DNA from 2 places in the Pseudomonas sp. RT6P73 genome. Region 1 is predicted to be linked to the other one. Evidence: riboswitches for the same ligand, from Rfam matches in the RefSeq annotation. Region 1 holds a riboswitch; the other holds the start of a gene.
The links. Region 1 has a riboswitch for cobalamin ahead of cobW (cobalamin biosynthesis protein CobW). Riboswitches for the same ligand answer to the same signal wherever they lie in the genome.
Positions count from the first base shown of each region.

Region 1 (5,609 bases):
GCGAGCAGCGCCAGGCTTGAGTCGCCGCTGCACAGGATCACCAGCTCGGCGGGGGTTTGTCCAAGGTCGGCAATGTTGTCATCCGACACGAAACCGCCGGGCTGGGTCCTGAGCAGGTGCATGGCTTAAGCGCTGAGCGCGGCGCGCAATTGCGCTTCGATTAGAATTCCGTCCAGTTCCTGGCCGATCAATACCAGGCGCGTGGCGCGCGCTTCGTCGGCGCCCCACTGACGGTCGAAATGCTTGTCGAAACGCGTGCCCACGCCCTGGATCAGCAGGCGCATCGGTTTGTTCGGGATCGCCGCGAAACCTTTGACCCGCAGGATGCCGTGCTGAACCACCAATTGGGTCAGCGCGTCCAGCAGCAGGCTTTCGTCAGCTTGCGGCAGCTCGATGGAGATCGAATCGAAAGCGTCGTGATCGTGATCGTCCTCACCTTCGTGGTGGTGATCGTGATGGCTGTGACGGCTGTCGATGTGTTCTTCGGAACCGGCACCGAGGCCGATCAGCACGTCCAGTGGCACACGACCGCTGCTGGCTTCGATGACTTTTACTGCCGGCGGCAGCTCTTCAGCGACTTCCAGGCGTACGCGGGCCAGGTCTTCAGGGCTGATCAGATCGGCCTTGTTGAGGATCACTAGGTCGGCGCTGGCCAGTTGGTCGGCGAACAGCTCGTGCAACGGCGATTCGTGGTCCAGGTTCGGGTCGAGTTTGCGCTGGGCATCGACCTGGTCCGGGAACGCGGCGAAGGTGCCAGCGGCGACCGCTGGGCTGTCGACCACGGTGATGACCGCGTCAACGGTGCAGGCGCTGCGGATTTCCGGCCACTGGAAGGCTTGAACCAGTGGTTTTGGCAGCGCCAGGCCGGAGGTTTCGATGAGGATGTGGTCGAGGTCGCCGCGACGGGCGACAAGTTCGCGCATCACCGGGAAGAATTCTTCCTGGACGGTGCAGCACAGGCAGCCGTTGGCCAGTTCATAGACGCGGCCGTTGGCTTCTTCTTCAGTGCAACCGATGGAGCACTGTTTGAGGATTTCGCCGTCGATGCCCAGCTCGCCAAACTCGTTGACGATCACCGCGATGCGGCGGCCCTGAGCGTTGTCGAGCATGTGCCGCAGCAGGGTGGTTTTGCCCGAGCCGAGGAAGCCGGTAACGATGGTGACGGGGAGTTTGGCCAGTGTTTTCATCGGATGCCCTTTGGCTAGGTGGCGGGCATACGGGACGACAATCGCAGCGACGGACGCGCGCGGAAGAGTTCGCCACCGGATCACCCCGCCCGGTTGTAGTGAGAATCTGTGTCGAGGCAGGTCTCCTGGCTGACGGTGTGCCGGGCAGTTGGCCTGGCATTCGCTGCGCCTTCCCGCGAACCCGTTGGACAGGGCTTGCAGTGGCGTGGCAGCGAACATCACCGTTCACAGTTGCGGGGGCAGCCGCGGCATCGACCGCGTTCCCTTCTTAGCTTCGGCAAATGCCGAAGAACCTCGAAAGCGCAAGGCTACGCATCGCGTCGGGGCGGGTCAATGTCCGTGAGGCACTCGTGATTCCCTGTGGCGAGGGGGCTTGCCCCCGTTCGGCGGCGAAGCCGTCGCAAAACCTGCTTGCGGGCTATGCCTGAAAGAATGCAGGGGGTCGCTTCGCAACCCAACGGGGGCAAGCCCCCTCGCCACAGATAAATCCCCTCGCCACAGGTTCTCGACTCAATTCCAAGATGAGAACCCCTGCCAATTGACGCCAAACCCCCGCCCATGCTCTCCTACACGCCTTGTTACGGGTGCCCTTCACAGGGTGAAACGGGAAACCGGTGAATCATGTGCTTTACTCAAGGCCATGTCAGTCCGGTGCTGCCCCCGCAACGGTAAGCGAGCGAAGCGTCAAATCCACTGTGCCAGCAGTTCGGCATGGGAAGGTGATGCTTGCAGGTTCAGGCGCAAGCCTTGGCCCCTCGTGAGCCCGGAGACCGGCCCGCAACACAAAGTGACCACTACGATCACTGAATGACAAACCCGCGGTGGGCGGGCGCTGTTTGAACCTTTGCGTGTCCGACTCGCAGGGGTCTTCCATGCGCTCTATTCACCCGCTGACAGACCAGAGGGAAGCGCCATGTCGATCATCAGCAGCACTCGCCACACAACGGCCAGCACCACCACGACCCTGACTCAACGCCTGACCGCTGCCGTTTGCGCATCGATCCTTGGCGCGTGCCTTGTGTATTTTGCCGGCTTCTCGCACATCGAAGCGGTCCACAACGCTGCGCACGATACCCGTCACAGCTCCGCCTTCCCGTGCCATTGAGACCTGCCGACATGATCAAGCGTATTGCGCAAACCGCAGGTTTCACCGGGCTGCTGGCTGCCCTGTTGCTGACCCTGCTGCAAAGCTTCTGGGTGTCTCCGCTGATTTTGCAGGCCGAAACCTACGAAAAATCCGAGCCGGCCGCGGTTGAAGTTCACGAACACGCCGCCGGTGTCGCCGCTCACACTCACGACGCCGAAGCCTGGGAACCGGAAGACGGCTGGCAGCGCGTGCTGTCGACCACGGGCGGCAACCTCGTCGTTGCCGTTGGTTTTGCCCTGATGCTCGCCGGTCTCTACACCCTGCGTGCACCGACCAAAACCTCGCAGGGCTTGCTTTGGGGCCTGGCCGGTTACGCGACCTTCGTGTTGGCGCCAACCCTCGGCTTGCCGCCTGAACTGCCGGGCACTGCGGCGGCAGATCTGGCGCAACGGCAACTCTGGTGGATCGGCACGGCCGCCTCCACGGCTGTCGGCATCGCGCTGATCGTGTTCAGCCGTCACTGGCTGATGAAGATCCTCGGCGTGGCGATTCTCGCCGTTCCGCATGTGATCGGCGCACCGCAACCGGAAGTGCACTCGATGCTGGCTCCGGAAGCCCTGGAAACACAGTTCAAAATCGCTTCGCAGCTGACCAACGTCGCGTTCTGGCTGGCCCTGGGCCTGATCAGCGCCTGGTTGTTCCGCCGCAAAAGCGATGGCCAATACCACGCATGATTGATACCGGCACAGCGCCGACTTTAGTCGTCGGCCTGGGCTGCCAGCGCGGCTGCCCCGCCAGTACGCTGCGGGCGTTGCTCGATCAGGCATTACAGGCGCATAAAATCGAACTTCACCAGATCAACGCCCTGGCCAGCATCGACCTGAAGCGTGATGAACCTGGCCTGATCGAGTTGGCCGCGCAACTCGCATTGCCGCTGATGTATTTCAGCAGCGAGCAACTGCAAGGTTACAAACCGCAACTCAGCCATCATTCAGACATCGCGTTCGAACGCACCGGCTGCTACGGCGTGGCGGAAAGTGCTGCCCTGGCCCTGGTCGAACAGTTGGCCCAGGCACCGGCAAAACTACTGATCTCGCGACAAAAATATGCCCAGGCCACTCTGGCATTGGCCTGCGTTGCGTAAGATCCCGGATATTCCCTGCCTTCGATCATGAGCAATCTTCATCTGAAGCCTTGCCCAAGCCCTTTTTCTGACAGACTCTTTTTTCAAAGGAATGGACGATGACCGTCTACTTCATTGGCGCAGGTCCCGGCGACCCGGAACTGATCACCGTCAAAGGCCAACGGCTGATTCGCAGTTGCCCGGTAATCATCTATGCCGGCTCTTTAGTGCCCGCCGCCGTACTGGAAGGCCATTGCGCCGAACAGGTGGTCAACAGCGCCGAATTGCACCTGGAGCAGATCATCGAACTGATCACAACCGCCCATGCCAACGGCCAGGACGTGGCGCGGGTGCATTCCGGTGATCCTAGTTTGTACGGGGCGATTGGTGAGCAGATTCGTTATCTGCGAGAACTCGGGATTGCGTTTGAAATCATTCCCGGGGTAACAGCGACTGCCGCGTGTGCGGCGTTGTTGGGGGCTGAACTGACGTTGCCCGACATTTCCCAGAGCGTGATTCTGACCCGTTATGCCGACAAAACCGTGATGCCGGCCGGTGAAGAGCTGGGCAGTCTGGCGCAGCATGGGGCGACTATGGCGATTCATTTGGGCGTGCAGCATCTGGAGAAAATCCTTGCCGAATTGCTGCCGCATTACGGCGCGGACTGCCCGATTGCGGTGATCCACCGGGCGACCTGGCCGGATCAGGATTGGGTGATGGGGACGATTGCGGACATTGCCGAAAAGGTTGCGGCCAAGGGGTTTCGGCGCACGGCGTTGATTCTGGTGGGTCGGGTGTTGGGGAGTGATCAGTTCAGCGAGTCATCGCTGTATCGCGCGGGGCATGCGCATCTCTACAGGCCCTGAGTCACGCCCAACCCTGTGATAAGGGGGCTTCCTGTGGCGAGGGGATTTATCCCCGTTGGGCTGCGACGCGGCCCCCTGCATTCTTTCAGGCATTCATAGCAAGCAGGTTTAGCGACGGCTTCGCCGCCGAACGGGGATAAATCCCCTCGCCACAAAGCCCCCTCGCCACAGATAATCGATCACCCATAAAAAAACGGCGCTCACGGGGCGCCGTTTTCTATGTTTGCAGCGAACACCTTACTCAGTAGTAGGCATTTTCTTTCTGCGTGTGGTCAGTCACATCGCGTACACCCTTGAGCTCGGGAATGCGCTCGAGCAAGGTGCGCTCGATGCCTTCGCGAAGGGTGACGTCGGCCTGGCCGCAGCCCTGGCAACCGCCGCCGAACTTCAGTACGGCGATGCCGTCCTCGACCACATCGATCAGGCTGACCTGACCGCCGTGGCTGGCCAGCCCCGGGTTGATCTCGGTTTGCAGGTAGTAATTAATGCGCTCGTTGACCGGGCTGTCGGCGTTGACCATCGGGACTTTGGCGTTTGGCGCCTTGATCGTCAGCTGGCCGCCCATGCGGTCGGTGGCGTAGTCGACTACCGCGTCGTCCAGGAAAGCTTCGCTGAACGAATCGATGTAAGCGGTGAAGCTTTTAAGCCCCAGCGCGGTGTCTTCAGGTTTCTCTTCGCCCGGCTTGCAGTAAGCAATGCAGGTTTCGGCGTACTGGGTGCCAGGCTGGGTAATAAAGACGCGGATGCCGATACCCGGGGTGTTCTGCTTGGAGAGCAGATCAGCCAGATAATCGTGGGCGGCGTCGGTGATGGTAATAGCGGTCATGGAAACTCCTCGCAGGCTTGGGCGCAGTTTACGCCAATCATCGCGCCGTACAAAGTCCTAGTATTTTTGTCGGGAAAGAGCCGTCGCCGGTTAAGCCGCCGTTTCACCGTCAATCCGGGCTTTAAGCCACTGATAGCTGCGTTTTTCTACAAATTCGTAACTTGCCCAGGACGCTAGACCGATAGTCGCCGCGCAAACGGCGAACATCACGTAGGGATTCACGCCATAACGCTGTGCGACAAATCCACCGGCAGACAGCACCAGCACATGCATCAGGTACACCGAGTAGGAACAATTGCCGAGCAGTTTGAACACCCGATTGTTCTCGACATAGCGCTCCAGCGAAATGCACGCCATCACCAGCACCGCACTCGGCAAGCCCCAGGCCAGGAAACGTGGCGCCGGCGACCAGTGATAAATGGCCAGCAACGCGCCGCCAATCCCCAGCAGCGGTAGCCACAACCCCGGTTTGATCCAGCCTCGGCGGTAAAGCATGCCGATGGCGATCCCCAGCAGGAAC
Region 1 covers NZ_JBUBUV010000002.1:2,305,207-2,310,815, reverse strand. The annotation lists gene cobN (cobaltochelatase subunit CobN) at 1-122, opposite strand, end outside; gene cobW (cobalamin biosynthesis protein CobW) at 126-1,187, opposite strand; cobalamin riboswitch at 1,286-1,499, opposite strand; cobalamin riboswitch at 1,753-1,980, shown strand; gene ACYZT6_RS11315 (CbtB domain-containing protein) at 2,101-2,292, shown strand; gene ACYZT6_RS11310 (CbtA family protein) at 2,304-3,008, shown strand; gene ACYZT6_RS11305 (cobalamin biosynthesis protein) at 3,005-3,418, shown strand; gene cobM (precorrin-4 C(11)-methyltransferase) at 3,517-4,263, shown strand; gene nfuA (Fe-S biogenesis protein NfuA) at 4,505-5,089, opposite strand; gene ACYZT6_RS11290 (acyltransferase family protein) at 5,180-5,609, opposite strand, start outside.

Region 2 (5,609 bases), 920 kb from region 1:
GATCGCCGCGCGACCTTCTTCCTGATCCAGGCCGTTTTCGCCGACGTTGCTGTTGGAGCCTACCGTGACGTAAAGCTTGCTCCCGTCCTTGCTGGCAATGACGTTTTTGGTCCAGTGGTGATTCAGCGTGCCACCCGGCAAATCGACCACCTTGCTCGGCGGCGACTTGATCGCCGTGTCGCCATTTTCATAGTGAAAGCGCAGCAAGCGATCAGTGTCGGCTACGTACAGGTCATTGCCGACCAGCGTCATGCCGAAGGGCGAATTGAGGTTTTCCAGGAACACCGTGCGGGTTTCGGCGATGCCGTCGTGGTCCTTGTCCCGCAGCAGCGTGATGCGATTCGGGCTGGGGACGCCGGCGCCGGCACGCCCCATGACTTTCTTCATGACCCAGCCTTTAACGCCTTTGCCGTCATCGGGTTTCGGTGGCGCGTTGGTTTCGGCCACCAATACATCGCCGTTGGGCAGCACATACAGCCAGCGCGGGTGATCGAGCCCTTCGGCAAATGCCGCCACTTGAGTGCCCGCCGCAGGGGTGGGTTTCGCGCCCTCCGGCCAGCCGATCGCCGGGGCGATATTCACCGTCGGGATCAGGGTTTTGTTGGGTTCTGGCAGCTTGGGTGACGGGCCGGTGCCGTCGGAGACTTGCAAGCTGGAGGTTTCACCACAGGCGGCGAGCCCTCCGGCGAGCGCGATGAGGAGAACGAGCTGGGGCTTGCGCATGCGGATCTTCCCTATGAATGCATTGACTTAATCATAGAGAAGATTTGACGCGCGATGGTTCAACCGGTCAGCCGCGGGCTTCCTTGAACAGCACGGCGATGCCGGGGTGGTAGTTGCCGGCTTCGTTGCGCAACTTGCGATAGGCGTACGGGAAATACCAGGCCACGGCGCAGCTGTGTTCCTTTTGCAGGTCGTCGACCATGTCCTGAAGTTCTTCCGGCGTCGCGCTCTGTTGGGCCTTTTGTGGCGCAACGAACAGGCAGCCGAGTTTCAGGTCGCTGGCGTAGCTGATGCGTTTGGCAGCGCTGGTGATGTCTTGCAGCGCCTGAGTCAGGTTCAGGCTATTGACCCGCGGCCAGCGTTGAGTGGTCTGAAGGTAGGCGCGTTCTTCGGCGGAGGCGATAAACAGATCGGCGCGGCCGTTGCGTTCGCCTTCTTCGTTTTGCTTGCGCGTGGTGGTTTGTTGCAGCGTGACCATTTCCGCCATCCAGGCCGCGGCGGAGAGTAAGCCGATGTTGGCTTTTTCGTCGTACCAGTAAGGCGTGTCGTTATCGCCGCGCACCGCATTGTAGCGGTCGATACAGTCAAACCAGCGTTCCAGCACCGGTCGCAGGAATTCCAGCTTCGGATTGCTGATGATCATGCCTTGCATGTTGCTCACCCTTTGTAATTGTGATGTTGGGTTGTGGCGCTTTGATATCACTGCTGACAGTGTGGTGCAAGTTGGGGGTCAGTAAATTGACCGGCGGCAGTATATCGCTCGCCCGCGCTTTGTCTTCAATTGACGCTCCACCCCCAACCCTCTAACCTTCGCGGCTTGTTTCAGGTGCTCTGTGGCGAAGGTCGACAGAGTGAAACAGGGAAGCCGGTGAGTGACTATCTTCACGCGACGAAACGTCACGATCCCGGCGCTGCCCCCGCAACGGTAAATGAGTAAAGATTGCGCCTTGAGCCACTGTGTCTACGTCGACATGGGAAGGCGCGCAGTCCGGCGCAAGCCGCTCATGAGCCCGGAGACCGGCCTGATTCATCCAACGGCATCACGGTGGGCGATGCCAGGCTTCTTGCCGTCTATTCTTGTGCCTGCCCGCCGTTATCCAGCCTCAACGGAGAGCTCCCCCATGACTGATTCCCCTGATCGTGACGAACGCCATCTGGCGCGCATGCAGCGCAAAAAAGCCGTGATCGACGAACGCATCGCCAACTCGCCGAATGAGTGCGGCCTGCTGCTGGTACTGACCGGCAACGGCAAAGGCAAGAGCAGCTCGGCCTTCGGCATGCTTGCCCGGTCCATGGGCCACGGCATGCAGTGCGGCGTGGTGCAGTTCATCAAGGGGCGCAACAGCACGGGTGAAGAGTTGTTCTTCCGCCGCTTCCCTGAGCAAGTACGCTTTCATGTGATGGGCGAGGGCTTCACCTGGGAAACCCAGGACCGCCAGCGTGACATCGCCGCCGCCGAAGCTGCTTGGGAAGTGTCCCGCGAACTGCTGCGCGATCCGTCGATCGGTCTGGTGGTGCTCGATGAACTGAACATCGCCCTCAAGCACGGTTACCTCGACCTCGATCAAGTGCTCACTGACTTGCAGGCGCGTCCGCCGATGCAACACGTGGTGGTCACCGGTCGCGGCGCCAAGCCGGAGATGATCGAGCTGGCCGATACGGTCACCGAAATGGGCGTGATCAAGCACGCGTTCCAGGCCGGGATCAAAGCGCAAAAAGGCGTCGAGTTGTGAGTCAACCACGTCATTGCCCGGCGGTATTGATCGCCGCGCCGGCCTCCGGTCAGGGCAAGACCACCGTCACCGCCGCGCTTGCCCGTTTGCATCGCAATCAGGGGCGCAAGGTTCGCGTATTCAAGTGCGGCCCGGACTTTCTCGACCCGATGATTCTCGAGCGCGCCAGCGGTGCGCCGGTGTATCAACTGGACATGTGGATGGTCGGCGAGCAGGAAAGTCGTCGTCTGTTGTGGGAAGCCGCCGGTGAAGCCGACCTGATTCTCATCGAAGGCGTCATGGGGCTGTTCGACGGCACGCCGTCCAGCGCTGACCTGGCGCGGCACTTCGGTGTGCCGGTGCTCGGTGTGATCGACGGTACGGCGATGGCGCAGACTTTTGGTGCGCTGGCGTTGGGGTTGGCGAAGTATCAGCCGGACTTGCCGTTTGCCGGTGTGTTGGCCAACCGTGTGGGCACGTTGCGGCACGCGCAGTTGCTCGAAGGCAGCCTGACCGAAGGCTTGCGCTGGTACGGCGCGTTGTCGCGCGAGACCGGGATTGAACTGCCGAGTCGCCATCTCGGTCTGGTCCAGGCCAGCGAGTTGAACGATCTCGATCTGCGCCTCGATGCAGCGGCCGAATCGCTGGCCAGCAGTTGCGATGTGGCGCTGCCGCCGCCCGTGGAATTCGCGGCGCCTGAAATGATCGTCGCAGAGCCTTTGCTGGCCGGCGTGCGAATCGCAGTGGCCCGTGATGAGGCGTTCGCTTTCACCTACGGTGCGAGCCTGGATTTGCTGCGGGCCATGGGCGCCGAACTGCTGTTTTTCTCGCCAATCCGCGATGCTGATTTGCCAGAGGCGGACAGCCTTTATCTCCCGGGCGGTTATCCGGAGCTGCACCACGTGGCGCTGTCACAGAACACCTCGATGCTCATTGCGATCCGCGCCCATCATGCCGACGGCAAACCGTTGTTGGCCGAGTGTGGCGGGATGTTGTACCTGCTTGATTCGTTGACCGACGTCGAAGGCATTCGCGCTGAATTGGTCGGTTTGCTGGCGGGTGATGCGGTGATGCAAAAGCGTCTGGCGGCGCTGGCATTGCAAGCGGTTGAGTTACCGGAAGGTTCGTTGCGCGGGCACACCTATCACCATTCGCTGACCAGCACCGAGCTTGAGCCGATTGCTCGTGGGCTCAGTCCGAATGGCGGGCGCGGGGCAGAGGCGGTTTATCGTGAGGGGCGGATGACGGCTTCTTATGTGCACTTTTATTTTCCGTCCAATCCCACTGCTGTAGCCGCATTGTTTGCGCCTGACCGGGAGGCCGCCATCGCGAGCAGGCTCACTCCTACAGGGGACCGCGTTTCGTCAGGCAGAGCTCCATCTAATGTGGGAGCGAGCCTGCTCGCGAAGAGGCCATGACTGACAACGCATTCAGCCAGGCCGAACGCGACGCAGTTTATCGAGCCATCGGCGAACGCCGCGACATGCGCCACTTCAGCGGCGGCACCGTCGAGCCCGAGTTACTGCGACGCCTGCTCGAAGCCGCCCATCAGGCCCCCAGCGTCGGCCTGATGCAACCCTGGCGATTCATTCGCATCAGCGACCGCACACTGCGCGACAAGATCCAGCAACTGGTGGAAGAAGAACGCATCCGCACCGCCGAAGCCCTCGGCGAGCGCACCGACGAATTCATGAAGCTCAAGGTCGAAGGCATCAACGACTGCGCCGAGGTGTTGGTCGCCGCGCTGATGGATGATCGCGAGCGCCACATCTTCGGTCGTCGCACCTTGCCGGAAATGGACATGGCGTCGCTGTCCTGCGCGATCCAGAACCTCTGGCTGGCCGCCCGCGCCGAAGGTCTGGGCATGGGCTGGGTGTCGCTGTTCGAGCCGCAAGCGTTGGCAGATCTGCTGGGTTTGCCGCCCGGGGCCAAGCCATTGGCGGTTCTCTGTCTCGGCCCGGTCAAGGAATTCTATCCGGCGCCGATGCTGGTACTCGAAGGGTGGGCGCAGGTGCGTCCGCTCAGTGAGTTGCTGTATGAAAATTATTGGGGAGTGAGTCAATGAGTGTGGCGTTATTGAGTGTCGCCGCGGTTGCGCTGGACGCGCTGCTGGGTGAACCCAAACGCTGGCATCCGCTGGTGGCGTTCGGCCGTTTTGCCGAGCGCATCGAGCAACGTTTCAATGGTGAGGGGCGTGGCTGGCGCAGTCATGGCGTCACTGCCTGGGTGATTGCGGTGTTGCCGCTGACCTTGCTGGCCACGGCGTTTTCCTGGGCGCCTTATGTCGGCTGGATTGTCGAGATTCTCGCGCTCTACTGCGCCCTCGGCATGCGCAGCCTCGGTGAGCACGTCGAACCGGTGGCCAAGGCCCTGCGCAGTGATGATCTGATTGAAGCGCGCATACGCGTGGGCTATCTGGTCAGCCGTCAGACCAGCGAACTGGATAAAACCGAAGTCGCCCGCGCTGCCACCGAATCAGTCCTGGAGAACGGCAGCGATGCGGTGTTCGCCGCGCTGTTCTGGTTTGCCGTGGCCGGCGCGCCCGGCGTGGTGCTCTACCGTTTGAGTAATACCCTCGATGCCATGTGGGGTTATCGCAACGAGCGCTTCGAACGTTTCGGCTGGGCCGCGGCGAAGATCGACGATGTCCTCAACTACATTCCTGCGCGCCTGGTGGCGTTGACCTACGCGCTGCTGGGCAAAACCCGACTGGCGTTGAAATGCTGGCGCACCCAGGGCCCGACCTGGGACAGCCCAAACGCCGGGCCGGTGATGGCGGCCGGTGCCGGTGCGCTCGGCGTCGAGTTGGGCGGGGCGGCGATCTATCACGGTGAACTGCATCAGCGTCCGCAACTGGGCGAAGGCGTGCCAGCGGACGCCGACTCCATCGACCGCGGCTGGCAATTGGTCCAGCGCGGGGTATGGTTATGGCTGCTGATTCTCTGCGTGGGAGCTGAATTCTATGCTTGAGCACGGTGGCCGCTTGCGTAAGGCGGCGCTCGAATACGGCATTGCCGAAGCCGATTGGCTGGACCTGTCCAGCGGCCTCGCGCCGTGGCCATTCCCGATCCCGGACATCCCGCTGCGGGCCTGGGCGCGCTTGCCGGAAACCGATGACGGTCTGGAGCAAGCGGCTTGCGACTATTACGGCGCGGCCCAGGTGCTGCCGGTCGC
Region 2 covers NZ_JBUBUV010000002.1:1,385,079-1,390,687, forward strand. The annotation lists gene ACYZT6_RS06835 (PQQ-dependent sugar dehydrogenase) at 1-723, opposite strand, end outside; gene ACYZT6_RS06840 (hypothetical protein) at 791-1,375, opposite strand; cobalamin riboswitch at 1,531-1,763, shown strand; gene cobO (cob(I)yrinic acid a,c-diamide adenosyltransferase) at 1,845-2,456, shown strand; gene ACYZT6_RS06850 (cobyrinate a,c-diamide synthase) at 2,453-3,853, shown strand; gene bluB (5,6-dimethylbenzimidazole synthase) at 3,850-4,500, shown strand; gene cbiB (adenosylcobinamide-phosphate synthase CbiB) at 4,497-5,405, shown strand; gene cobD (threonine-phosphate decarboxylase CobD) at 5,398-5,609, shown strand, end outside.
Region 2: it holds a riboswitch for cobalamin, as region 1 does, so the genes downstream of both, cobO (cob(I)yrinic acid a,c-diamide adenosyltransferase) here and cobW (cobalamin biosynthesis protein CobW) in region 1, are expected to answer to the same signal.